3 regions of the Allobosea sp. GW822-FHT03F07 genome follow, and region 2 is predicted to be linked to each of the others. Evidence: predicted binding sites of a transcription regulator. Region 2 holds the regulator's gene; each other region holds the start of a gene.

Region 1 (7,701 bases), on a different contig from region 2:
TCGCGACCGCGCTCGGCCAGGCGCTGTCATGGATCAGCGCCGTGCCGATACCCTCCGTTATCAGAGCGGTGCGGAAACGCCGACCGAGGGCATCGCTCGAGAGCGCCCCGGCATAGGCCGGCTTCGCACCGAAGCGGGCGAGCGCCAGCGCCGCGTTGAAGCCGGAGCCGCCCAGCACGGCCTCATAGTGCCGTCCCTCGGCGTCGCGCGGGATGAAATCGCCGATCGCCTCGCCGACAACGAGGATGTCGGCTGCGCTCACAGCAGGCCGCGCTTCGCCAGGCTGCGCATCAGATGCGAAGCGCCGAAGGTCCAGGGCTCGCATTCGGAGGTCGAACGCATGCGGTTGACCAGGGCGCCGAGCTCGGGTGCCGCGATGGTGACGACGTCGCCATATCTGTGGGTAAAGCCGCCGCCGGGCGTGTCGCGATCCTTGATCGGCGCGAACATGGTGCCGAGATAGAGCGCCGCGCCGTCCGGATACTGGTGATGCGGGCCGATCATCTGGCCGGCGAGATCGGCCGGATCGCGGCTGATCTTCGCGATCGAGGACGATCCTTCGAGCGTGAAGCCGTCCTCGCCCTCGACGGTCAGTGACACCGTGGTCTTGCGGATGTGGTCGAGCGTGAAGCCTGCATCGAACAGGCGGATGAAGGGGCCGACGGCCGCCGCTGCATTGTTGTCCTTGGCCTTGCCGAGCAAAAGCGCCGAGCGCCCCTCGACATCGCGCAGATTGACGTCGTTGCCGAGCGTGGCGCCGACGATGCGACCGTCAGAGGCGACGACCAGCACGATCTCGGGCTCGGGGTTGTTCCAGGTCGAGGCCGGATGCAGGCCGGCATCGAAGCCGGTGCCGACCGAGGACATCGGCGGGGCCTTGGTGAAGATCTCGGCGTCTGGCCCGATGCCGACTTCGAGATACTGGCTCCAGGCGCCCTGCTTGATCAGCACGTCCTTGAGATGCATCGCCTCGGGCGAGCCGGGCTTCAGCTTCGAGAGATCGTCGCCGATCAGCTTTCCGATCTCCTCGCGGATCGTCGCGGCGGCGGCCGGGTTGCCGCGCGCCTTCTCCTCGATCACGCGCTCCAGCATCGAGACGGCGAAGGTGACGCCGGCCGCCTTCACCGCCTGCAGGTCGAGGGGGGAGAGCAGCCAGGGCTGGCCGGGATCGCGGCCGTCGACCGGCGTGTTCGCCAAGATGTCCGCGAGCGTCCCGACCGGTTCGCCCTGCGCCGCGCGCAGTGCGGCAGCCGGGTCCTTCGCCTCGCAGAGATCGCGGCTGGTGGGGAAGGCGCGGGTGACGTCCAAGAGCACGCCGTCGCGCAGGGTGACGACCGCAGGGCCGGCGACATCCGGCCGCCAGACGCGACCGAGCAGCGCGGCACCGGCGGCATCCTTCGGTAGGGTCTGGTCTGGCGTGAGAGAGATGCGCGGCATGGCGGCTATCCGTCGGAAGGCGGGATGGGGCGGGGAGAACAGCGTCTTCCGGGCAAATGTGCAAGAGCCTCGACAAAAGAGCCTCAGCACAAAGTCGCGGAAGCGCGCAGCTTGCGTCTGTCATCAATTTGTCATTGAAACGTCGCCCGCCCTTCATGCTAGCTTGCGCACCAACAATAACAGCCGCCCAAGCGACCCGAGGGCGGAAGGGAGACGAAGATGACAGTGAAATCTCGCATTCTGATGTCCGTCGCGGCTTTCGCGATCGCCGGCGCCGCACCTGCCGCGGCCCAGACCGAAATCCAGTGGTGGCACGCGCTGACCGGCGCCAACAACGACGTCGTCGTGAGGCTGGCCGAGGAGTTCAACGCCTCGCAGAAGGACTACAAGGTCGTCCCGGCCTATAAGGGCTCCTATCCTGATACGCTCAACGCCGGCATCGCCGCCTTCCGCGCCGGGCAGGCACCGCATATCCTCCAGGTCTTCGAGGTCGGCACCGGTACGATGATGTCGGCCAAGGGCGCGGTGAAGCCAGTCCACGAGCTGATGAAGGAAGCCGGCGAAGCATTCGACCCCAAGGCTTATCTGCCCGCCATCACCGGCTACTACTCGACGGCCAAGGGCGACATGCTCTCGATGCCGTTCAACTCATCCTCGATGGTGATGTGGTACAACAAGGACGCCTTCAAGAAGGCCGGCCTGAACGCCGACGCGCCGCCGAAGACCTGGCCCGAGGTGTTCGAGGCCGCCAAGAAGCTGAAGGCCGCCGGCTTCGACAAATGCGGCTTCTCGAACGCCTGGGCGACCTGGGCGAACATCGAGCAGTTCGGCGCCTGGCACAACGTGCCGCTCTCGACCAAGGTCAACGGCATGGAGGGCTTCGACGCCGTCCTGACCTTCAACCAGAGCCCGGCCTTCCTGAAGCACTGGACCAATCTCGTCGATCTGCAAAAGCAGGGCGTCTACGATTATTCCGGCCGCACCAACACCGGCGAGGGCCGCTTCACCTCGGGCGAATGCCCGATCTTCCTGACCTCCTCGGCCTTCTTCGGCAATGTCCGCGCCAACGCCAAGTTCGACTGGGCCAACGCGCCGATGCCGTACTACCCGGATGTCCAGGGCGCACCGCAGAATTCGATCATCGGCGGCGCTTCGCTCTGGGTGATGGGCGGCAAGAAGGCGGACGAATACAAGGGCGTCGCCAAGTTCTTCACCTTCCTCTCCAATGTCGACCGGCAGGTGAAGCTGCATACCGAATCCGGCTATCTGCCGATCACCAAGGCGGCCTATGAAAAGGTGAAGGCCTCGGGCTTCTACAAGGACAAGCCCTATCTCGAGACGCCGCTGCTCGAACTCAACAACAAGGAGCCGACCGACAACTCGAAGGGCCTGCGCTATGGCAGCCTGGTCCAGATCCGCGACATCTGGTCGGAAGAGCTGGAAGCGGCTCTGAACGGTCAGAAGTCGCCGAAGGCGGCGCTCGACGCGGCTGCCGAACGCGGCAACCAGATGCTGCGCCAGTTCGAGCGCACGGCGTCGCGCTGAGCTGACCTGATCCACCACGCTGCGTCATCCCGGGCGCAGCGAAGCGAAGACCCGGGATCCATGCCGGAACGGTTCAAGGCATGGATCCCGGATCTCCCTGCGGTCGCCCGGGACGACGACGCGGACTGAAGCGACCCGATGCAGAAGCACGCCTTCTTTCATGGCCTCACGATCCCGCTAATGCTGCTCCTGCCGCAGCTGGCCATCACCATCGTGTTCTTCTATTGGCCGGCAAGCCAGGCGGTGTGGCAGAGCTTCCTGCTGCAGGACGCCTTCGGCACCTCGACGGAATTCGTCTGGTTCGAGAACTACACGACCCTCTTCGCCGATCCCGGCTACTTCAAGGCCTTCGTCAACACGGTCATCTTCTCCAGCTTCGTCTGTGTGCTCTCGCTGTCGCTGGCGCTGCTCTTCGCGGTCATGGCCGACCGCCAGATCCGGGGCGCCGAGGTCTACAAGACGCTGATGATCTGGCCCTATGCGGTGGCGCCCGCTGTCGCCGGCGTGCTCTGGCTGTTCATGTTCGATCCCTCGCTGGGCATGCTGGCGCGCGGGCTGTCCAGCCTCGGCATCGCCTGGAATCCCCGCCTCAACGGCAATGACGCGATGCTGCTCGTCATCCTCGCCGCGACCTGGAAGCAGATCAGCTACAATTTCCTGTTCTTCCTCGCCGGCCTGCAGTCGATCCCAAAGAGCGTGATCGAGGCGGCCGTGATCGACGGCGCGCGGCCGATGCGGCGCTTCTGGACGATCGTCTTCCCGCTGCTCTCGCCGACGACCTTCTTCCTGCTGGTGGTGAACATCGTCTACGTCTTCTTCGACACCTTCGGCATCATCGACACGGTCACCGGCGGCGGCCCTTCGGGCGCGACCGAGACACTGGTCTACAAGGTGTTCTCGGACGGCAAGGGCGGCTCGAACCTCGGCGGCTCGGCGGCGCAGTCGGTCGTGTTGCTGGTGATGGTCATCGCGATGACCGCCGTGCAGTTCCGCTTCATCGAGCGCAAGGTCAGCTACTGATGGTCGAGGACCGCCGCCTGGGCGATTTCATCGCCTATGTCATCCTGTCGATCGGCGTGCTGATCGTCGCCTTCCCGGTCTGGCTGACCTTCGTCGCCTCGACCTGGGATGCCGCGACCATCATCAACGGCAAGCTGCCGCTCTATCCGGGCCCGTATTTCCTGGAGAACTACAACCGCATCCTGTTCATCGGCACCTCGGGCACGACGCGCGAGCCGGTGCTCGGCATGATGCTGAACTCCTTCGTGATGGCGATGGCGATCGCGCTGGGCAAGATCTTCATCTCCGTGCTCTCGGCCTATGCGGTGGTCTATTACCGCTTCCCGTTCCGGATGGCGGCGTTCTGGATCATCTTCGTCACGTTGATGCTGCCCGTAGAGGTCCGCATCTTCCCGACCTTCAAGGTCGTCTCGGATCTGCGGATGCTCGACACCTATCAGGGTCTGGCGGTGCCGCTGATCGCCTCCGCGACGGGCACGCTGCTGTTCCGGCAGTTCTTCATGACGATCCCGGACGAGCTGCTGGAGGCCTCGAAGATCGACGGCGCCGGCCCGTTCAAGTTCTTCAAGGACACGGTCGTCCCGCTCTCGATCACCACCATCGCGGCACTGTTCGTGATCCAGTTCATCTATGGCTGGAACCAGTATCTTTGGCCGCTGCTGGTGACGACCAAGGACTCGATGCAGACCATCGTCATCGCGATCAAGAAGATGATCGTCACCTCCGACGCCCTCACCGAATGGCAGCTCGCCATGGCCACCGCCATGCTGGCGATGCTGCCGCCCGTGCTCGTCGTCATCCTGATGCAGAGGCTCTTCGTGAAGGGCCTGGTCGAAACCGAGAAATAATCCGCCGATGGCCCAGGTCACCCTCACCAACGTCAAGAAAATCTATCCCGGCGGCGTCGAGGCCGTGAAGGGCGTCTCCTTCGACATTCCCGACGGCGGCTTCTGCGTGCTCGTCGGCCCCTCCGGCTGCGGCAAGTCCACGCTGCTGCGCATGGTCGCGGGGCTCGAGACGATCTCGGCCGGCGAGGTCTCGATCGGCCCGCGCGTCGTCAACGAGGTCGGGCCGGCCGATCGCGACATCGCCATGGTGTTCCAGAACTACGCGCTCTATCCGCATATGAGCGTCTACGACAACATGGCCTATGGCCTGCGCAACCGCGGCACGCCCAAGGACGAGATCGAGAAACGCGTCAAGGAAGCGGCGCGCATCCTCGCGATCGAGGGGCTGCTGGAGCGCCGGCCGCGCCAGCTGTCCGGCGGTCAGCGCCAGCGCGTCGCGATGGGACGCGCCATCGTGCGCAAGCCGCAGGTGTTCCTGTTCGACGAGCCGCTGTCCAATCTCGACGCCAAGCTGCGCGTGCAGATGCGCGTCGAGATCAAGAAGCTGCAGCGCGCGCTCGGCGTGACCTCGATCTACGTCACCCACGACCAGGTCGAGGCAATGACGCTCTCCGACAAGCTCGTGGTGATGAATGGCGGCCAGGTCGAGCAGATCGGCGTGCCCTCGGAGGTCTATCGGAAGCCGGCGAGCAAGTTCGTCGCGACCTTCATCGGCTCGCCGCCGATGAACATCCTGCCCGGCGCGATCGACGGCCCAGGCATCGTCGCGCTCGGCGATGCGATCCTCGAAGCGCGCGACCTGCGCGAGGATCTGCCCGCGCAGACGAACGTCGAGGTGGGGCTGAGGCCGGAAGACATCGAGATCGCCTCTGAGGGAGAGGCCGGCTCGCTGGCCTTCGACGTCGAATTCGTCGAGGAGCTCGGCGCGACGCAGCTCTTCCACGGCCAGCTCGCGGGCAAGCCCTTCGTGATGCAGGCCGCGACCGATGTGGTGGCTGCGCAAGCCGGACGCATCTGGATCACGGTCGATCCCGACCGAGTGCATGTCTTCGACGCGAAGACCGGCGCACGGCTGGGGCGGGCGTAGGCGGGCACTGGAACCGCGGGGAGCCCCTCTCCTGTAAGGAGAGGGGCAGGGGTGAGATGTAGGCCCCTCGACCAGTTTGGCGAGCGATATCGCTGTTAGGGCGGGATCATCTGGTCCGACGGCCTACCCCTCACCCTGCCCTCTCCCTACGGGAGAGGGTTCTCCGTCGAAGTTCCCCGCGCCTTATGAAACCGGCGCGTATTTCACCGCGCAGCCATAGGACTTCGTGCTCGCTTCCGAGACCGGCTTGCCGGCCTTCAGCTCGGCCATGGCCTGCCGGACATAGCTCTTGGCGCCGTTGAGGCTGGAGGCGCTGGAGGACGGCTTGTCGTCGATCGCGCCCATATAGGCGAGCGTGCCCTTGGGATCGACGATGTACATATGCGGCGTCGTGGTCGCGCCATAGGCGCGCGCCATCTTGCTGTTGGGATCGAGCAGGATGCCGGCCGGCGCAGCGTCTCGGCTCGTCGTCAGTTCCTTGGCCTTGGCGCCGTCGACATGGCCCTGCTCGCCGACCGGCGAGGAGATGACCGAGAGCCAGACGACGCCCTCCTTCGCCATGTCCTTCTGCAAGGTCTGCATGGTCGCGCTGTTGTAGTGCTTCCGTACATAGGGGCAGTCGTGATTGGTCCATTCCAGGATCACGGTCTTGCCGGCGAATTCGGAGAGCTTGCGGGTCTTGCCGTCGGCGTCGACCGCCTCGAAGGCAGGCGCAGGCGCGCCGATCTTGGCTGTGGCCTGAGCCAGGGCCGATCCGGCGGTGAGGGCGAGGCCTGATAGAGAAAGACCTGCGATGGCGAGGCCGGCGATGAAAGTCTGGCGGGTCAGGTTGGCTTTCACGTCTGTCTCCTGTCTTCGGGGGGCATGGACGAAAATTGGTCAGCGGGCGGCGGTCTTCATCTCCTTGCCGGCGGCACGCCTCGCGGCAGTGACGATCATGTCCGGCGTCAGCAATTGCGGCAGAACCTCAGGCTGAGCGCCCTTGGCGCCGGGATAGAACAGATAGAGAGGCACGCCGGCGCGCCCCTGCTCGGCCAGCGCCATGGCGATCTGGCTGTTGCGATTGGTCCAGTCGGCCTTGAGATAGACGACCTTCAATTCGGCGAAGGCGTCCTTGACCTCCTGACGCGAGAGCGCGACGCGCTCATTGGCGAGGCAGGTGATGCACCAGGCCGCGGTGAAATTGACGAAGACCGGGCGCCCTTCGCCCTGCAATGCCGCGACACGCTCCGGCGTCCAGGCCTGGATGTCGCCGGCCCGGGCCTCCGTGGTCGCTTCCGGAACCGCGCTCTGGACGACGAACCAGCCGGCGCCGAAGGCAACGAGGACAGCGAGCGCCGACGAGACGATCCGGCCCCGCCCCGCCTCCCGCGTCACGCCGACCAGCCAGACGACGAAACCGGCCGCCAGCACGGCGACGAGCGCCGCCAGCACGCCGCCCGGGCCGGCCTGAACCGAGGCGACCCAGATCAGCCAGATCGCGGTCGCGAACATCGGGAAGGCGAAGGCCTGCTTCAGGATCAGCATCCAGCGTCCGGGCTTCGGCAGCAGGCGTAGCAGGCCGGGTGCGAAGGACAGCGCCACCACCGGCGCCGCGAAACCGAGCGCCAGCGCCATGAAGACGGCCAAGCCGAGGGCCGGAGGCCGGGTGACGGCATAGCCCATGGCGGCGCCCATGAAGGGCGCCGTGCAGGGCGTCGCGACGATGACGGCGAGCGCGCCGGTCATGAAGGCGCCGAGGCGTCCGCCCCGGCTCGCAAGGCC
Region 2 (7,701 bases):
CCTGACGTTGATGGCGCGCGAGCGCGAGGTGACGCTGACATTGCGTGCACCGGCCGAGCCGGTGCGGGTCGCGGGCGACCGCGACGAGCTGCTGCGGCTGATGGAAAACCTCGTCGAGAACGCGATCAAATACGGCAAGCGCGGCGGCGAGGTCGTGATCGATGTCGAGGATGGTCCGCTCGAGGCCGGCGTCGGCGTGCGCGACGACGGGCCGGGCATCGCGCCCGAGCACCTGCCGCGCCTGACCGAGCGCTTCTACCGCGTCGACACCAATGCGAGCCGGGAGGCCGGCGGCACGGGGCTCGGGCTGGCGATCGTCAAGCACATCGTCCTGCGCCATCGCGGCCGGCTGACGATCGAGAGCGCGCTCGGGCAGGGCGCGACCTTCCGCGCCGTGCTGCCGCGCTTCGGGGCGCTGCCGAAAAAGCCCTGATGAAAGCTTTATGACAGAGTGCGTGACGGATTGTCATGAAGCTGTCATGCAGAGGGTGTTCTGAACGGGCCGCTAAATGTGCGATCCAGAGAGGACATCTCATGCGCAAGATTTTCATTGTCGCGGCCGCCACGATCGGTCTTTCCGGCGTGGCCCAGGCTGCCGACATCACCGGCGCCGGCGCCACCTTCCCCTTCCCGATCTACTCGAAGTGGGCCGAGGCCTATAAGAAGGAGACCAATGTCGGTCTCAACTACCAGTCGATCGGCTCGGGTGGCGGCATCCGCCAGATCAAGGCCAAGACGGTCGCCTTCGGCGCCACCGACGCCCCGCTCAAGGGCGAGGACCTGACCAAGGACGGCCTGATCCAGTTCCCGACCGTCATGGGCGGCGTCGTCCCGGCCGTGAACATCGCCGGCGTCGAGCCCGGCAAGCTCAAGCTCTCGGGCGAAGTCCTCGCCGAGATCTATCTGGGCACCATCAAGAAGTGGAACGACCCGAAGATCACGGCGATCAACGCCGGCCTGACCCTGCCCGACGCCAACATCAACCCCGTCTATCGTTCGGACGGATCGGGCACGACCTTCGTCTTCACCGACTACCTCTCCAAGGTCTCGCCGGACTGGAAGTCGAAGATCGGCACCAACCAGTCGGTCCAGTGGCCGGTCGGCATCGGCGGCAAGGGCAATGAGGGCGTCTCGGCTTCGGTGAAGCAGGTCGCCAACTCGATCGGCTATGTCGAATACGCCTATGCCAAGCAGAACAAGCTCGCCCATGCGCTTGTGAAGAACGCCGACGGCAACTTCCCGGCTCCGGACGACAAGGCCTTCCAGGCGGCCGCCGCCAATGCCAACTGGAACGAGGCTCCCGGCTTCGGCATCTCGCTGAACAACCAGAAGGGCGCCGAGGCTTGGCCGATCACCTCGGCCACCTTCCTGCTGGTCCATGCCAAGCCGGAGAAGCCGGAAGAGGTTCAGGCTGCCCTGAAGTTCGTCGACTGGGCCTATAAGAGCGGCGACCAGCTCGCTCTCGACCTCGACTACGTGCCGCTGCCGGCCAACGTCAAGGATCAAGTCCGCGCCGCCTGGAAGGGCGTGACCGATCCGGCGGGCAAGCCGATCTTCTGATCGCTGCCAACGATAAGGCGAGGCGGGTTCGACCCGCCTCGCCAAAAACATTCAGCCCTCATCCTGAGGAGCCGCGAAGCGGCATCTCGAAGGATCACCCAGAGTGCACTGGAGCCTCCTTCGAGACGCGCTCCTGCTGAGCGCTCCTCAGGATGAGGGCTGAGGTTGACGAGGCCGGGCGTCCGGCAGCAGACGACTTCAGCTACCCCACCGGAGCCTCCGCGGATGACCGCAGCAACCGACATGACGAGCATTCCCGGCGCGACGCCGATCGTGCGGAAGACGCCCAAGGGTACCTTCGACATCGTCTTCCGCAATGCCAGCTTCCTGGCGGCGCTGCTCGTCCTGGTGCTGCTCGCCGGCATCATGCTGTCGATGGTGATCGGCGGCTGGCCGGCCTTCCGCGAGTTTGGCCTCGGCTTCATCACCTCCAGCGTCTGGGACACGCAGAACGACCAGTACGGCGCCTGGCCGGCGATCGTCGGCACGCTCTCGACGGCGCTGATCGCGCTCGTCATCGGCGTGCCGCTCTCGCTCGGCATCGCGGTGTACCTCACCCAGCTCGCGCCGCCCTGGTTCAAGCAGCCGGTGTCGACCGCGATCGAGCTGCTCGCCGCCGTGCCCTCGATCATCTACGGCATGTGGGGCCTGTTCGTGTTCGTGCCGCTCTTCGCGGCATATGTGCAGATACCGCTCTCGAACATCGTCGAGGGCATCCCGATCGTCGGCACGGTGCTCTATTCGCGCTCGCCCTCGGGGCTCGGCATCCTGACGGCCGGCTTCATCCTGGCCTTCATGATCATCCCCTTCATCGCCTCGATCACCCGCGACATGCTGGAGCAGATCCCCTCCGTGCTGCGCGAGAGCGCCTATGGCATCGGCGCGACGACCTGGGAGGTCGTGCGCCATGTGCTGGTGCCGCAGGCCGGCGTCTCGATCATCGGGGCGATCATGCTGGGGCTTGGGCGCGCGCTCGGCGAGACCATGGCGGTGACCTTCGTCGTCGGCAACGCCAACCGGCTCTCGTCCTCGATCATGGATCCGGGTTCGACCATCGCCTCGCGTATCGCCAACGAGTTCAACGAGGCGATGGGCCTGCAGCTCAACGCGCTGATCGCGCTCGGCTGCATCCTGTTCTTCGTCACCTTCGTCGTCCTCGTCATCGCGCGCATCCTCGTCTCGCGCGTCAAGAGCTACTGATAGGGCAAGCGATCATGAGCCTGGCGACCCCCTCCACCGTCCGCGAACTGCCGCATGCCCCTTGGGGCCGCGTTCGCCAGTCGCGCCGCACTGCCGACAAGGCAATGAAGGTCATTGCGACCGGCTTCACCTTCCTCGCCATCTTCGTGCTGTTCTGGATCCTCGGCATGTTGGTCGTGAAGGGGCTCGGCGGGCTGTCCGTCGCGACCTTCACGCAGATCACGCCCGGCCCGGGTTCGGAAGGCGGCGGCCTCGCCAACGCCCTCGTCGGCTCGATCGTGCTGACTTTCCTCGGCATCGCCGTGGCGACGCCGATCGGCGTGCTCGCGGGAACCTATCTCGCCGAATACGGCAAGAAGTCGCAGCTCGCGAACCTGATCCGCTTCATCAACGACATCCTGCTCTCGGCGCCCTCGATCCTGATCGGCCTGTTCGTCTACGTCATCCTGGTCGAGCCGTTCCGCGGCTATTCCGGCTGGGCCGGCGGCGTCGCGCTCGGCATTATCGCGATTCCGGTGATCGTGCGCACGACCGAGGACATGCTGCGCCTCGTGCCCGGTCCGCTGCGCGAGGCCGGCGCGGCGCTGGGCGCACCGCCTTCGGTGGTGATCACCTCGATCACCTGGCGGGCGGCCAAGTCCGGCATGGTCACCGGCATCCTGCTGGCGCTGGCCCGCATCGCCGGCGAGACCGCGCCGCTGATCTTCACCGCGCTGAACAACAACTTCTGGTTCTCGCCGAGCCTCGTCGGCGGCGTCTCCAACCTGCCGGTGACGATCTACCAGTTCGCCTCCGCCCCTTACGAGAACTGGCAGCAGCTCGCCTGGGCCGGCTCGCTGATCATCACCATGTCGATCCTGCTGCTCTCCATCGTCGCCCGCCGCATCGTGCGCGGCGGCAAGTGAGCTGCACAACCGAAACTTCGTCGCGTTCGATCTGAAGGAAAAAGTCGATGCTTTCGACGCTTGAACTCTCCCCGCAGACGCTCGATGCCGATGCCCCCGTCCGGATCGCGGTCAAGAACCTCGATTTCTACTACGGCGAGCACAAGGCGCTGAAGAACATCAACCTCGATTTCCGCGACCGCCACGTCACGGCGCTGATCGGCCCGTCCGGCTGCGGCAAGTCGACCCTGCTGCGCATCTTCAACCGGATCTACTCGCTCTATCCGGAGCAGCGCGCCACCGGCGAGATACTGCTCGACGGGCGCAACGTCATCTCCGGCGACATCGACGTGAACGAGCTGCGCTCGCGCGTCGGCATGGTCTTCCAGAAGCCGACCCCCTTCCCGATGTCGATCTACGACAACGTTGCCTTCGGCATCCGCCTCTACGAGAAGCCGCCGAAGTCCGAGCTCGACGACCGTGTCGAGGGCGCGCTCCGCCGCTCGGCCCTCTGGGACGAGGTTAAGGACAAGCTCAAGACCTCGGGCATGGGCCTCTCCGGCGGCCAGCAGCAGCGCCTCTGCATCGCCCGCACCATCGCGCAGAAGCCGGAGGTCATCCTCTTCGACGAGCCGACCTCGGCGCTCGACCCGATCTCGACCGGCAAGATCGAAGACCTGCTGGAGCAGCTCAAGAGCGACTTCACCATCGTCATCGTCACCCACAACATGCAGCAGGCGGCGCGCATCTCGCAGTACACTGCCTTCATGTATCTGGGCGAGGTCATCGAGTTCGCGCCGACCAACACGATCTTCATGAACCCGAGCAAGAAGCAGACGCAGGACTACGTCACCGGCCGCTTCGGCTGAACCGCTCGCGCTGCACAGGGACACACGCCGATGACCGAACATATCGTCCGCTCCTACGACGCCGAACTCGAGGCGCTGCGCCGCAGCCTCGCCGAGATGGGCGGCATGTCCGAGCGCATGCTCGGCGACTCCACCGTGGCGCTGGTGCGCCGCGACACCACGCTCGCCCAGAAGGTCATCACCGCCGACCAGCGGCTCGACAATCTGCAGCGCGATGTCGAGGAGCGTGCCGTGCTGACCATCGCGCGCCGCCAGCCGCTGGCCCAGGATTTGCGCGAGCTGATCTCGGCGATCCGCCTCGCCTCGGACATCGAGCGCGTCGGCGATCTCGCCAAGAACATCGCCAAGCGTGCGGTGGCGATCTCCGGCCAGTTCTCGCCGCCGCATCGCGCCGTGGTCGGGCTCGAGCATATGAGCCGGCTCGTCCAGGCCCAGCTCAAGGACGTGCTTGACGCCTATGCGGCCAACAACGAGCAGAAGGCGCTCGAGGTCTGGCATCGCGACGGCGAAATCGACGCGCTCTACACCTCGCTGTTCCGCGAGCTGCTGACCTATATGATGGAAGATCCGCGCAACATCACCTTCTGCACGCATCTCCTGTTCTGCGCCAAGAACGTCGAGCGCATCGGCGACCACACCACCAACATCGCCGAGACGATCCATTACCTCGTCACCGGCGAGTCGCTCGACCTCAACCGTCCCAAGCTCGACACCACCGATATCAGCGTCGAGGCGGTGACGGGGAATTGATGGAGTATCCATTGCGTCATGGCCGGGCTTGTCCCGGCCATCCACGTCTTGCGTCGTCGAGCGCTGTGACCAAGACGTGGATGCTCGCCACATGGTCGAGCATGACGGAATGTGTCGGCTGAATACCCAGAACGGAACCGCGCCATGCCCGCCCGCATCCTGATCGTCGAGGACGAAGAGCCGCTCACCTTGCTGCTGCGCTACAATCTCGAGGCCGAGGGCTTCGAGGTCGATAGCGTCGCGCGCGGCGACGACGCCGAGCTGCATCTGCGCGACTCGACGCCCGATCTCGTCCTGCTCGACTGGATGCTGCCGGGCCTCTCCGGCATCGAGCTCTGCCGCCGGCTGCGGGCGCGCCGCGACACCGAGCGTGTACCGATCATCATGCTGACCGCGCGCGGCGAGGAGACCGAGCGGGTGCGCGGCCTCGCCACCGGCGCAGACGATTATGTTGTCAAGCCGTTCTCGTTGCCGGAGCTGATCGCGCGCATCCAGGCGCTGCTGCGCCGGGCCAAGCCGGGCCATGTCGCGGGGCTGCTGACCGCGGGCGATCTCGAACTCGACCGTACGACCCGCCGCGTGCGCCGCTCCGGCGAGGAGCTGCATCTGGGACCCACCGAGTTCCGCCTGCTTGAATTCCTGATGCAGGCGCCCGGCCGGGTCTATTCGCGCGCGCAATTGCTCGACGCGGTCTGGGGTCGCGACGTCTATATCGACGAGCGCACCGTCGACGTGCATGTCGGGCGCCTGCGCAAGGCGATCACGCCCGGCGATGCCAAGGACCCGCTGCGCACGGTGCGCGGTGCTGGCTACGCCTTCGACGAGACGTTCGCGCGGGCGTGAGGGGGCTCTCTCCCTTTCGCACATCCGCGCGTCATCCCGGACAAGCCGCGTAGCGGCGCCGATCCGGGATCCATGCCTGAGCCGTTCCGGAATGAGTTCCGGGTCTGCGCTGCGCTTCGCCCGGAACGACAGCGCGCATTTGACAAACCCTCGATCCTCACCGCGGCGCCGCGATGATGATCGCCGCTCCCGCGAGGCAGACCAGTCCGCCCGTCACGTCCCAGCGATCCGGCCTGAATCCCTCCGCCGCCCAGAGCCAGGCGAGCGAGGCGGCGATATAAATCCCGCCATAGGCGGCATAGGCGCGCCCCGCGGCGTCGCTCTCGACCAGCGTCAGCAGCCAGGCGAAGAGGGCGAGGCAGACCAGGCCTGGCAGCAGCCACCAGACCGGCTTGCCGAGCCGCAGCCAGCCCCAGAAGGCGAAGCAGCCGGCGATCTCGAAGAAGGCGGCGCCGAGATAGGCGGCGATGGTCGGCATGATGCTGGCGGGTCGGGCTTTCCGGGATCGGACAGTCAGTCTAAAGCGAAGACCCTTCAGATGGAAACACGCCGTCATCCCGGACCAGCCGCGAAGCGGCGCCGATCCGGGATCCATGCCTGAACGGTTCCGGCATGGATCCCGGGTCTGCCTCCGGTCGCCCGGGATGACCGTGGAGAACGCGGGAACTTTATGCCAGACATCGCCATCATCGGCGCCGGCCCGGCTGGATTGATCGCAGCCGAGCGGCTGGCGCAGGCCGGGCATCGCGTCACGATCCATGAGCGGATGGCGTCGCCGGCGCGGAAGTTCCTGCTCGCGGGGCGCGGCGGGCTCAACCTGACGCATTCCGAGCCGCTCGACGGCTTTCTCGATCGCTACGGCGCGGCGCGAGGCTGGCTGGAGCCGGCGATCAGGGCCTTTCCGCCGCAGGCGCTGCGGGACTGGGCCGACGGGCTCGGCGCGGAGAGCTTCGTCGGTTCGAGCGGGCGCGTCTTCCCGAAGGCGATGAAGGCCTCGCCGCTGCTGCGCGCCTGGCTGGCGCGCCTTAACGGGCTCGGTGTCCGGTTTGAGGCCGGCCGGCTCTGGGCCGGCTGGGCGGCGGATGGCACGCTGACCTTCGCAGGGCGCGATGGGACGCCCGTGACCGTCCGCCCCGACGCGACATTGCTGGCGCTGGGCGGGGCGAGTTGGCCGCGGCTGGGCTCGGATGGCGGCTGGGTTCCGCTGCTGGCCGGGAAGGGCGTCTCGATCGCGCCGCTACGGCCCGCCAATGCCGGCTTCGCCGTGAACTGGTCGGCGATGTTGCGGGAGCGGTTCGCGGGAGCGCCGCTGAAGCGCATCGTGGTTCGCTTCCGGGAGCATGAGGTCGCCGGCGAGGCGATGCTCGATCCCGGCGGTATCGAGGGCGGCGCGCTCTATGCCCTGTCGGGGCCGTTGCGCGAGGCGATCGAACGCGAGGGCTCGGCCGAGATCGCGCTCGACCTGCGGCCGGATCTCGACCGCGCCCGGCTGGCGGAGAAGCTCACCAAGCGTCGCAAGGGCGAGACTCTGAGCAACCATCTGCGCAAGGCGGCGGGGCTTTCGCCCGCGGCCGTCGCCGTGCTGCGCGACAGCG
Region 3 (7,701 bases), 110 kb from region 2:
CCGGCAAGCTGGTCGCGGTCGCAGGCGGCGGCGACACTGTCGCCGCGATGAACCATGCCGGCGTGGCTGCCGACCTGACCTATGTCTCGACTGCGGGCGGCGCCTTCCTCGAATGGATGGAAGGCAAGGCCCTGCCGGGCGTCGAGGCGCTGCGGAAGGGCTGACATGGACTTGCGCTCTGCCCTTGTGGCAGAGCGTGTTTATGCTATGTTCTCGCCGTGAAGCGGGAGTTGACCGTGAGCGGGAACGTCCAGACGGCGATGTACGAAATCCTGAAGAAGCTTCAGGCTGAGATGTCCTCGTTTCGAACGGAAACGCACGAGCGCTTCGAGCGGCTCGAAGAACTGGTCCGCAAGCAGTGCCGCGACACGGCCGGCCTGCTCGTCATGGCCAAGGCGACCACCGGCCAGTTCGCCGAGGAGCTCGCAGCCATCGAAGAGCGCGTGACGGCATTGGAAGCGCGCGGCCGCTGATCTTAAGCGCTTTCCCCGCTTTCGCTTTACCTTTGTCGCAGTTCGCCTTTAAACGCTCCCCATATCCATTGCCTTCAAGGGGAGTTCCATCGTGGCCCGTATTACGCTCCGCCAGTTGCTCGATCACGCCGCCGAAAACGACTACGGCGTGCCCGCCTTCAACATCAACAACATGGAGCAGGCTCTGGCGATCATGGCGGCGGCCGACGCCACCGACGCCCCCGTCATCATCCAGGCCTCGCGCGGCGCCCGTTCCTACGCCAACGACATTATGCTCAAGCACATGATGGACGCGGTCACCGAGATCTATCCGCACATCCCCGTCTGCGTGCATCTCGACCACGGCAACGAGCCGGCGACCTGCATGACCGCGATCCAGGCCGGCTTCACCTCCGTCATGATGGACGGCTCGCTCAAGGCCGACGGCAAGACCCCGGGAGACTGGGACTACAATGTCGGCGTGACCAGGACCGTGACCGAGATGGCCCATCTCGGCGGCATCTCGGTCGAGGGCGAGCTCGGCGTGCTCGGCTCGCTGGAATCCGGCGAGGGCGAGAAGGAGGACGGCCATGGCTTCGAGGGGAAGCTCTCCCACGACCAGCTCCTGACCAATCCGGAAGAGGCGGTGAAGTTCGTCGCCGAGACCAAGGTCGATGCGCTCGCCATCGCCATGGGCACCTCGCACGGCGCCTACAAGTTCACCCGCAAGCCCGACGGCGCGATCCTGGCGATGCATGTCATCGAGGAGATCCACAAGAAGCTGCCGAACATGCACCTCGTCATGCACGGCTCCTCCTCGGTCCCGCAGGACCTGCAGGACATCATCAACCAGTATGGCGGCAAGATGCCCCAGACCTGGGGCGTGCCAGTCGAGGAGATCCAGCGCGGCATCAAGCACGGCGTCCGCAAGATCAACATCGACACCGACAACCGCATGGCGATGACCGGCCAGATCCGCAAGATCCTGTCCGAGCACCCCGGCGAGTTCGACCCGCGCAAGTATCTGAAGCCCGCCATGGAGGCGATGACCAAGCTCTGCAGCTTGCGCCTGCAGGAGTTCAACACCGCCGGCCAGGCCTCGAAGATCAAGCGCGTCGCGACCACCGCCGAGATGGCCAAGCGCTACGCCAAGGGCGAGCTCGACCCGACCTTCGGCTCGCAGAAGGCGGCTTGAGGCAAGGCGTCATTCTCGGCGAGGCGCGGGGAACCCCTCTCCTGTAAGGAGAGGGGCAGGGGTGAGGTGTAGGCCCCTCGACCAGTCGAGTGCCGACCCCGAAGCAATGGAGCGGTGAGGTCACAGCCAATCGTCAAACGCCCGACCTCACCCTACCCTCTCCTTACAGGAGAGGGTTCCCGCGCCTTGTTTTCCAACAGATCGGGCGGCACACCCGATCAAACCCCGATCTTGCCGCCGCCCTTGCGGGTGATCGCCACCACGGAGGGGCGCACCGGCATGTCCGGCTTGAAGTCCGGCCAGCGGGTCGAGAGATCCTCGTAATAGGAGCGGCGGCCGAAGGCCGGCCAGTCCGGACCGTCGTCGCCTGGATGCTGCACGGCGACGAAGGCCGTAGTGTCGTCCGGCGTAAAGCAGGGGCCGCAGAGCTCGGCGCCATGCGGCACGCGGTAGAACAGCTTCGAGGTCCGGCGCGCACCGCCCTCGGTATCGACCGCCCAGAGCCCGTCGGTCCGCCCGGTCACGTCCGGCCCGTTGCCATCGGTCGAGACCCAGAGGCGCCCGGCGGAATCGACCACGGCATTGTCGGGCATGCCGAACCAGCCGCTTTTCGTCGTGTCGGTCGAGAAGCTCGCCCCGACCGCCGCGACGGACGGGTCGCCGCATTTCAGCAGGATTTCCCAGCGCCCCTTGGTCGCGGTGTGGTCGCCGCCCTCCTCGATGATCTCGATAATGTGGCCGAAGGCGTTCTTGGCACGCGGGTTGGCAGCGTCGATCTGCTCGTCCTTGCGGCTCGTATTGTTGGTCAGCATCACATAGACCTTGCCGGTCACCGGGTTGGGCGTGATGTCCTCGGGCCGGTCCATCTTGGTGGCGCCGAGCAGGTCGCCGGCGCGGCGGGTCTCGATCAGCACGTCGGCCTGGCTCTGGAAGCCGTTGGCGGCCGTGAGCGGCCCCTGGCCGAAGACCAGCGGTAGCCATTCGACGGCGCCGTCGGCTGCGAACTTCGCGACGTAGAGCGTGCCGGAATCAAGCAGATCGAGATTGGCCGCACGGTTGTTCGGGTCGAAGCGCCCGGCCGTGACGAATTTGTAGACATAGTCGAAGCGCTCGTCGTCGCCGAGATAGACCACGACGCGGCCGTCCTTCGCGACGATGTTGTCGGCGCCCTCATGCTTGCAGCGGCCGAGCGCGGTGCGCTTCTTCGGCACCGAGTTCGGATCGAAGGGATCGACCTCGACGACCCAGCCGAAGCGATTGGCCTCGTTCGGCTCCTTGGCAAGGTCGAAGCGCTCCTCGAACCGGCCCCAGGCGTAAGGCGAGGACGGCACGGCGAGGCGCTTGTAGTTCGCCTCCTCCCGATGGCCCTCCGGCAGCTTGCCCGAGAAATAACCGTGAAAGTTCTCCTCGCCCGTGACGAAGGTGCCCCAGGGCGTCATCGCGCCCGAGCAGTTGTTGAGCGTGCCGAAAACCTTGCGGCCGGACGCGTCGGCTCCGGTCTTGACGCGGTCGCTTCCGGCAACCGGGCCCGAGAGCTGCATCTCGGTCGCGACCGTAATGCGGCGGTTGTACTTGGAATCCTTCACCAGCGCCCATTTGCCGTCGGTCCGGCGGATTTCGGCGACGGTCGCGCCATGCGCCATCGCCTCGATGCGGAAGCGCTCCGGCGTCGCGTTCTTCAGCACCGGCTTGCCGTCCTTCATCTCGACGACGCCCGGGAACATCAGATGCGGGTTGGTGTACTCGTGATTGACGAAGAGCACGCCATGGGCGGAGGGGTCGGCCGCGCCCGGCATCGGCAGATAGCCGACGAAATCATTGTTGTAGCCGAACTGCTGGGCCTGGGCCTCGGGCGTCTGCTTCGCCGGGTCGAAGGCTGGCGCACCGCTGGTGATTGGATCGCCCCAGCGCAGCAGCACGTCGGCGTCGTAGCCCTCGGCGACATGGTGGTCGGCATCGACGCCGGCCTCGACCTCCTTGAACGAGAAGGCCGACTTCACCCCTTGCGCCTGCGCCTGCTCGGCCGTCTCCAGCGCCAGCGTGCCGACGGTCGCCGAGATCGCGGAGACCGCGAGCGCGCCCTTGAGCAGCCCGCGGCGCGAGAAGCGCTGCGAGATCAGCTCGCCCATCGTCGGATTGTCGGTCGGGTTCCGCGGCTCGGCGTCCTCGTGCTCCAGCATGCTGGCGCCAAAGGTCGATTCGTATTGCGTCTCGTCGCTCTTGATCTCGTCGCTCATGGGGTCGGTCCTGACGAAGCTTCAGATTGGCATTGGAGGAAATCGAGCGATAGGCGGCGGCGGTGACGCTGCGGTGACAATAGTCCTGCAAGACGCAGCGCACATGCCGGCCGGGCGCCCGGGCTCTTCCGGCCGGCGACACTTTCTGGTTGAAGGAGCACCCGCCGCGCTCACCGCTGCCCTCGCCGCAGGTTCTGTATGTCGATCGTCTTTTCAGCGCTGGTCGCGGCCTTCGTCGGCTTCTCCGCCTCGGTCGCGGTGGTGCTCGCCGCGACGCAGGCGGTTGGCGCGACCCCGGGCCAGGCGATTTCCTGGATCGCCGGCCTCGCCATCGCCCAGGCCGGGGCCGGCATCTGGCTGTCCTGGCGCTACAGGATGCCGATGATCTGCGCCTGGTCGACGCCAGGCGCCGCGCTGATCGCCGCGACGAGCGGGCTCGACATGGCGGCCGCCGTCGGCGCCTTCCTGCTGGCCGCCGCGCTGATGATGCTCACCGCCGCCTTCCGCCCGCTCGGCGCGCTGATCGAGAAGATCCCGATGCCCGTCGCCGCCGCCATGCTGGCCGGCGTGATCTTTCGCTTCGTCGTCGCGGTCTTCGACGAAATGCGCGTCTCGCCCGGCCTCGTCGTGCCGCTTCTGGCGGTCTTCCTGCTGGCGCGGCTGATCAACCCGTTTCTCGGCGTGATCGCGGCGCTGTTCGCCGGCATCGCGCTCAGCTTCGGCCTCGGCCTCGCAAGCTGGTCTGCCGGCGCCTTGACTCTCAGCGGCCTCGAATTCGTCACACCGCGCCTTGATATCGCAGCCATGCTCGGCGTCGGCGTCCCGCTCTATCTCGTCACCATGGCGGCGCAGAACTTGCCCGGCTTCGCCGTCCTGCGCGCGGCGGGCTACAAGCCGCCGACAGCGGCCAGCCTTTTCGCGACCGGGCTCGCCTCCTTCCTCACGGCGCCATTCGGCGCCCATATGGTCAACATGGCCGCGATCAGCGCCTCGATCTGCACCGGTCCCGATACGCATCCCGATCCGGCCCAGCGCTGGAAGGCCGGCGTGCTCTACGGGCTCGCCTATCTCGCCATCGCCGCCTGCGCCGGCATTCTGCTCGCCTTGATCTTCGCCATGCCGAAAGCGCTGATCGTGGCGGTCGCCGGGCTGGGCCTTCTCGGCTCGCTCACCGGAGCCCTCGGCCAGGCCATGGCTTCCGAAAGGGAGCGTATCGCCGCCGTCATCGCCTTTGCCGTCGCCGCCTCCAGCCTGACGCTGTTCGGGGTTGGGTCGGCCTTCTGGAGTCTCGTTGCCGGCCTCAGCGTCTTGACTTTGGACGCGGTCGCAGGCCGTTTGCGCGCAAGATCATGACCATACAGCACCCACCCACCCGCCTGATGCTCGTCACCCCGCTCGTGGCGGATGCCGACGCGATGGCCTTCAAGCTGATGCAGGCCCAGGCCGGCGGCGACATCGCGGCCGTGCTGCTGCGCCTCGCCGAGGGCGACGAGCGCAGCCGCATCGAACGCATCAAGCGCCTCGCCGGCCCAGTCCAGGCCGCGAATGTCGCCCTCGTGGTCGAGGCCTCGGCCGTGGTGGCGACGCGCGGCGGCGCCGACGGCGTACATCTGACCGGCGGCGTCGAGGCGATCGCGGAGGCGCGCTCCAGCCTGAAGGGCGAGCGCATCATCGGCGCCGGCGGCCTGCGCGCCCGGCACGACGCCATGGATATCGGCGAGGCCGGCGTCGACTACGTCATGTTCGGCGAGCCGCGCCCCGATGGCAGCGTGCCGCCGCTGCCCGCGGTGATCGAACGTGCCGGCTGGTGGGCCGAGATCTTCGAGACGCCTTGCGTCGCCTATGCGCCCGATCCGGAATCGGTGCCGGCGCTGGTCGAGACCGGCGCGGAATTCGTTGCGCTCGGCGCATGGGCCTTCGAGGAAGGGCGCGACATCCGCGCCCTCGTCGCCGAGGCCAACGAGGCCATCGCCGCTCGCGCCGCCCGGAAAGCCGCCAGATGAGGCGCCTGCGCCGCGGCCTCGCCGGCCTGCTGCCTATCTGCCTGCTGCTGCTCGCCGGTCTTGCGCAGGCGCTTCCGGCGATGGCGGCCGAGACGGACCTCGCCTATGGCGCTTACCAGACCGGCCATTATCGCCGCGCCCTGCGTGAGGCCCTGAAGCGCATCGAGGCCGACAGCAAGGACGCCGCCGCTATGACCCTCGTCGGCGAGCTCTACCGGCAGGGGCTCGGCGTCCCGCCCGACCAGAAGGTCGCGACGGAATGGTATGAGCGCGCCTCCGAGCGCGGCGACGTCAACGCCACCTATGCGCTGGCGATCGCCCTGCTCGGCGATGCAGGCGGCCGCAGCGACCCGGTCCGCGCCGGTGCTCTGTTGCGCCAGGCTGCAGCCGCAGGCCACGCCGCCGCCAACTACAACCTCGCGCTCTCATTGCTCGCCACGGGGCAGGCGCAGGACGACGAAGCCGCCATCAAAAGCCTCCAGATTGCAGCGAAAGCTGGCATCCCCGACGCCCTATATGCGTTGGGTACCCTCGCGAAGCAGGGGCGCGCCATGCCGGCGAGCGACGTCGCCGCCGCGGAATGGATGGCGAAGGCCGCCGCCGTCGGCCATGTTCCCGCGGAGATCGAATACGCCATCATGCTGTTCAACGGGGCCGGCGTCGCCCCCGACGAGACGGCCGCCGCCAGGCTGTTCCTCCGCGCCGCCGGCAAGGGCAACCCGATCGCCCAGAACCGCATCGCACGGCTCTACCAGATCGGTCGCGGCATTCCACCCGACTCGATCGAGGCGGCGGCCTGGCATCTGGCGGCTCGGGCGCGGGGCCTCGACGACCCCGCCCTCGAGCAGCTCTTCGACCGCCTCAATCCCGAGCAGCAGCGCCGGGCCGCCCTCCTCGCCGCCAGCCGGATCGAGGGCGCGGCCTTGACGGCGCCCTGACGGGCGCGCAAGGGACCGATTGAATTTTGACGAACTGACGCGCGCTCTGGCTTGAGCGCCACAGGATTGCGCCGGATGGCGCGAACGAGGTTGAGATGATCCGCTCCCCCCTGATGACCGTGATGACCGACGCCGTGATGAAGGCGTCCCGTTCGCTGAAGCGCGATTTCGGCGAGGTCGAGAACCTGCAGGTGCTCGCCAAGGGGCCGGGCGACTTCGTCTCCAAGGCCGACCACAAAGCCGAGGAGATCATCCGCGGCGCGCTGGAGAAGGCCCGGCCCGGCTACGGCTTCGTCATGGAGGAAAGCGGCGTCGTCCAGGGCACCGACGAGAGCAATCGCTGGCATATCGACCCGCTCGACGGCACCCACAACTTCCTGCGCGGCATCCCGCACTGGAACATCTCGGTGGCGCTGGAGCGCGACAATCAGTTCATCGCCGGCGTGATCTACGACGCCGCGAAGGACGAGCTGTTCATGGCCGAGAAGGGCAAGGGCGCCTATGTCAACAACCGCCGCATGCGCGTCTCCGGCCGCCGCGAGCCGACCGAGATGCTGATCGGCATGGGCGTGCCCCATATCGGCAAGGGCGGCCACCCGCTCTTCCTGCGCGAGCTCGGCGCCGTGATGCCGCGCTTCTCCAATGTCCGCCGCATGGGCTGCGCCGCGCTCGACATCGCCTATGTCGCGGCCGGCCGCATGGACGCCTATTGGGAGCGCGACCTCAACACCTGGGATTTCGCGGCGGGCGCTGTGATGATCCGCGAGGCCGGCGGCACCTTCGGCACGCTCGACGGCAAGCAGCCGACCATGGCGCGCGACATCATCTGCGGCAACGAGATCGGCGAACAGGCGCTGCGGGCCGCTCTCAAGGCGG

The links. Region 2 encodes PhoB, which activates phosphate uptake and scavenging genes when phosphate is short. Its sites were predicted from a motif close to TGTCATNNANCTGTCAT; they were not measured.
Region 1: ugpB (sn-glycerol-3-phosphate ABC transporter substrate-binding protein UgpB) is a predicted target of PhoB. The motif match lies at 1,556-1,572, and genes of this name have one in related genera.
Region 3: AC1RMY_RS03010 (PhoX family protein) is a predicted target of PhoB. The motif match lies at 3,947-3,963, and genes of this name have one in related genera.

What each region holds. Positions count from the first base shown of each region.
Region 1 covers NZ_JBXAND010000004.1:50,240-57,940, reverse strand. The annotation lists gene AC1RMY_RS14105 (PfkB family carbohydrate kinase) at 1-262, opposite strand, end outside; gene AC1RMY_RS14100 (fumarylacetoacetate hydrolase family protein) at 259-1,437, opposite strand; gene ugpB (sn-glycerol-3-phosphate ABC transporter substrate-binding protein UgpB) at 1,657-2,982, shown strand; gene ugpA (sn-glycerol-3-phosphate ABC transporter permease UgpA) at 3,121-4,002, shown strand; gene ugpE (sn-glycerol-3-phosphate ABC transporter permease UgpE) at 4,002-4,850, shown strand; gene AC1RMY_RS14080 (sn-glycerol-3-phosphate import ATP-binding protein UgpC) at 4,858-5,937, shown strand; gene AC1RMY_RS14075 (thioredoxin family protein) at 6,121-6,777, opposite strand; gene AC1RMY_RS14070 (protein-disulfide reductase DsbD family protein) at 6,817-7,701, opposite strand, start outside.
Region 2 covers NZ_JBXAND010000001.1:514,663-522,363, forward strand. The annotation lists gene AC1RMY_RS02475 (ATP-binding protein) at 1-433, shown strand, start outside; gene pstS (phosphate ABC transporter substrate-binding protein PstS) at 535-1,560, shown strand; gene pstC (phosphate ABC transporter permease subunit PstC) at 1,786-2,760, shown strand; gene pstA (phosphate ABC transporter permease PstA) at 2,775-3,665, shown strand; gene pstB (phosphate ABC transporter ATP-binding protein PstB) at 3,713-4,513, shown strand; gene phoU (phosphate signaling complex protein PhoU) at 4,544-5,263, shown strand; gene phoB (phosphate regulon transcriptional regulator PhoB) at 5,408-6,106, shown strand; gene AC1RMY_RS02510 (YnfA family protein) at 6,264-6,584, opposite strand; gene AC1RMY_RS02515 (TIGR03862 family flavoprotein) at 6,777-7,701, shown strand, end outside.
Region 3 covers NZ_JBXAND010000001.1:624,834-632,534, reverse strand. The annotation lists gene AC1RMY_RS03025 (phosphoglycerate kinase) at 1-164, shown strand, start outside; gene AC1RMY_RS03020 (hypothetical protein) at 237-473, shown strand; gene fba (class II fructose-bisphosphate aldolase) at 565-1,647, shown strand; gene AC1RMY_RS03010 (PhoX family protein) at 1,866-3,884, opposite strand; gene AC1RMY_RS03005 (benzoate/H(+) symporter BenE family transporter) at 4,083-5,237, shown strand; gene AC1RMY_RS03000 (thiamine phosphate synthase) at 5,234-5,887, shown strand; gene AC1RMY_RS02995 (tetratricopeptide repeat protein) at 5,884-6,825, shown strand; gene AC1RMY_RS02990 (inositol monophosphatase family protein) at 6,921-7,701, shown strand, end outside.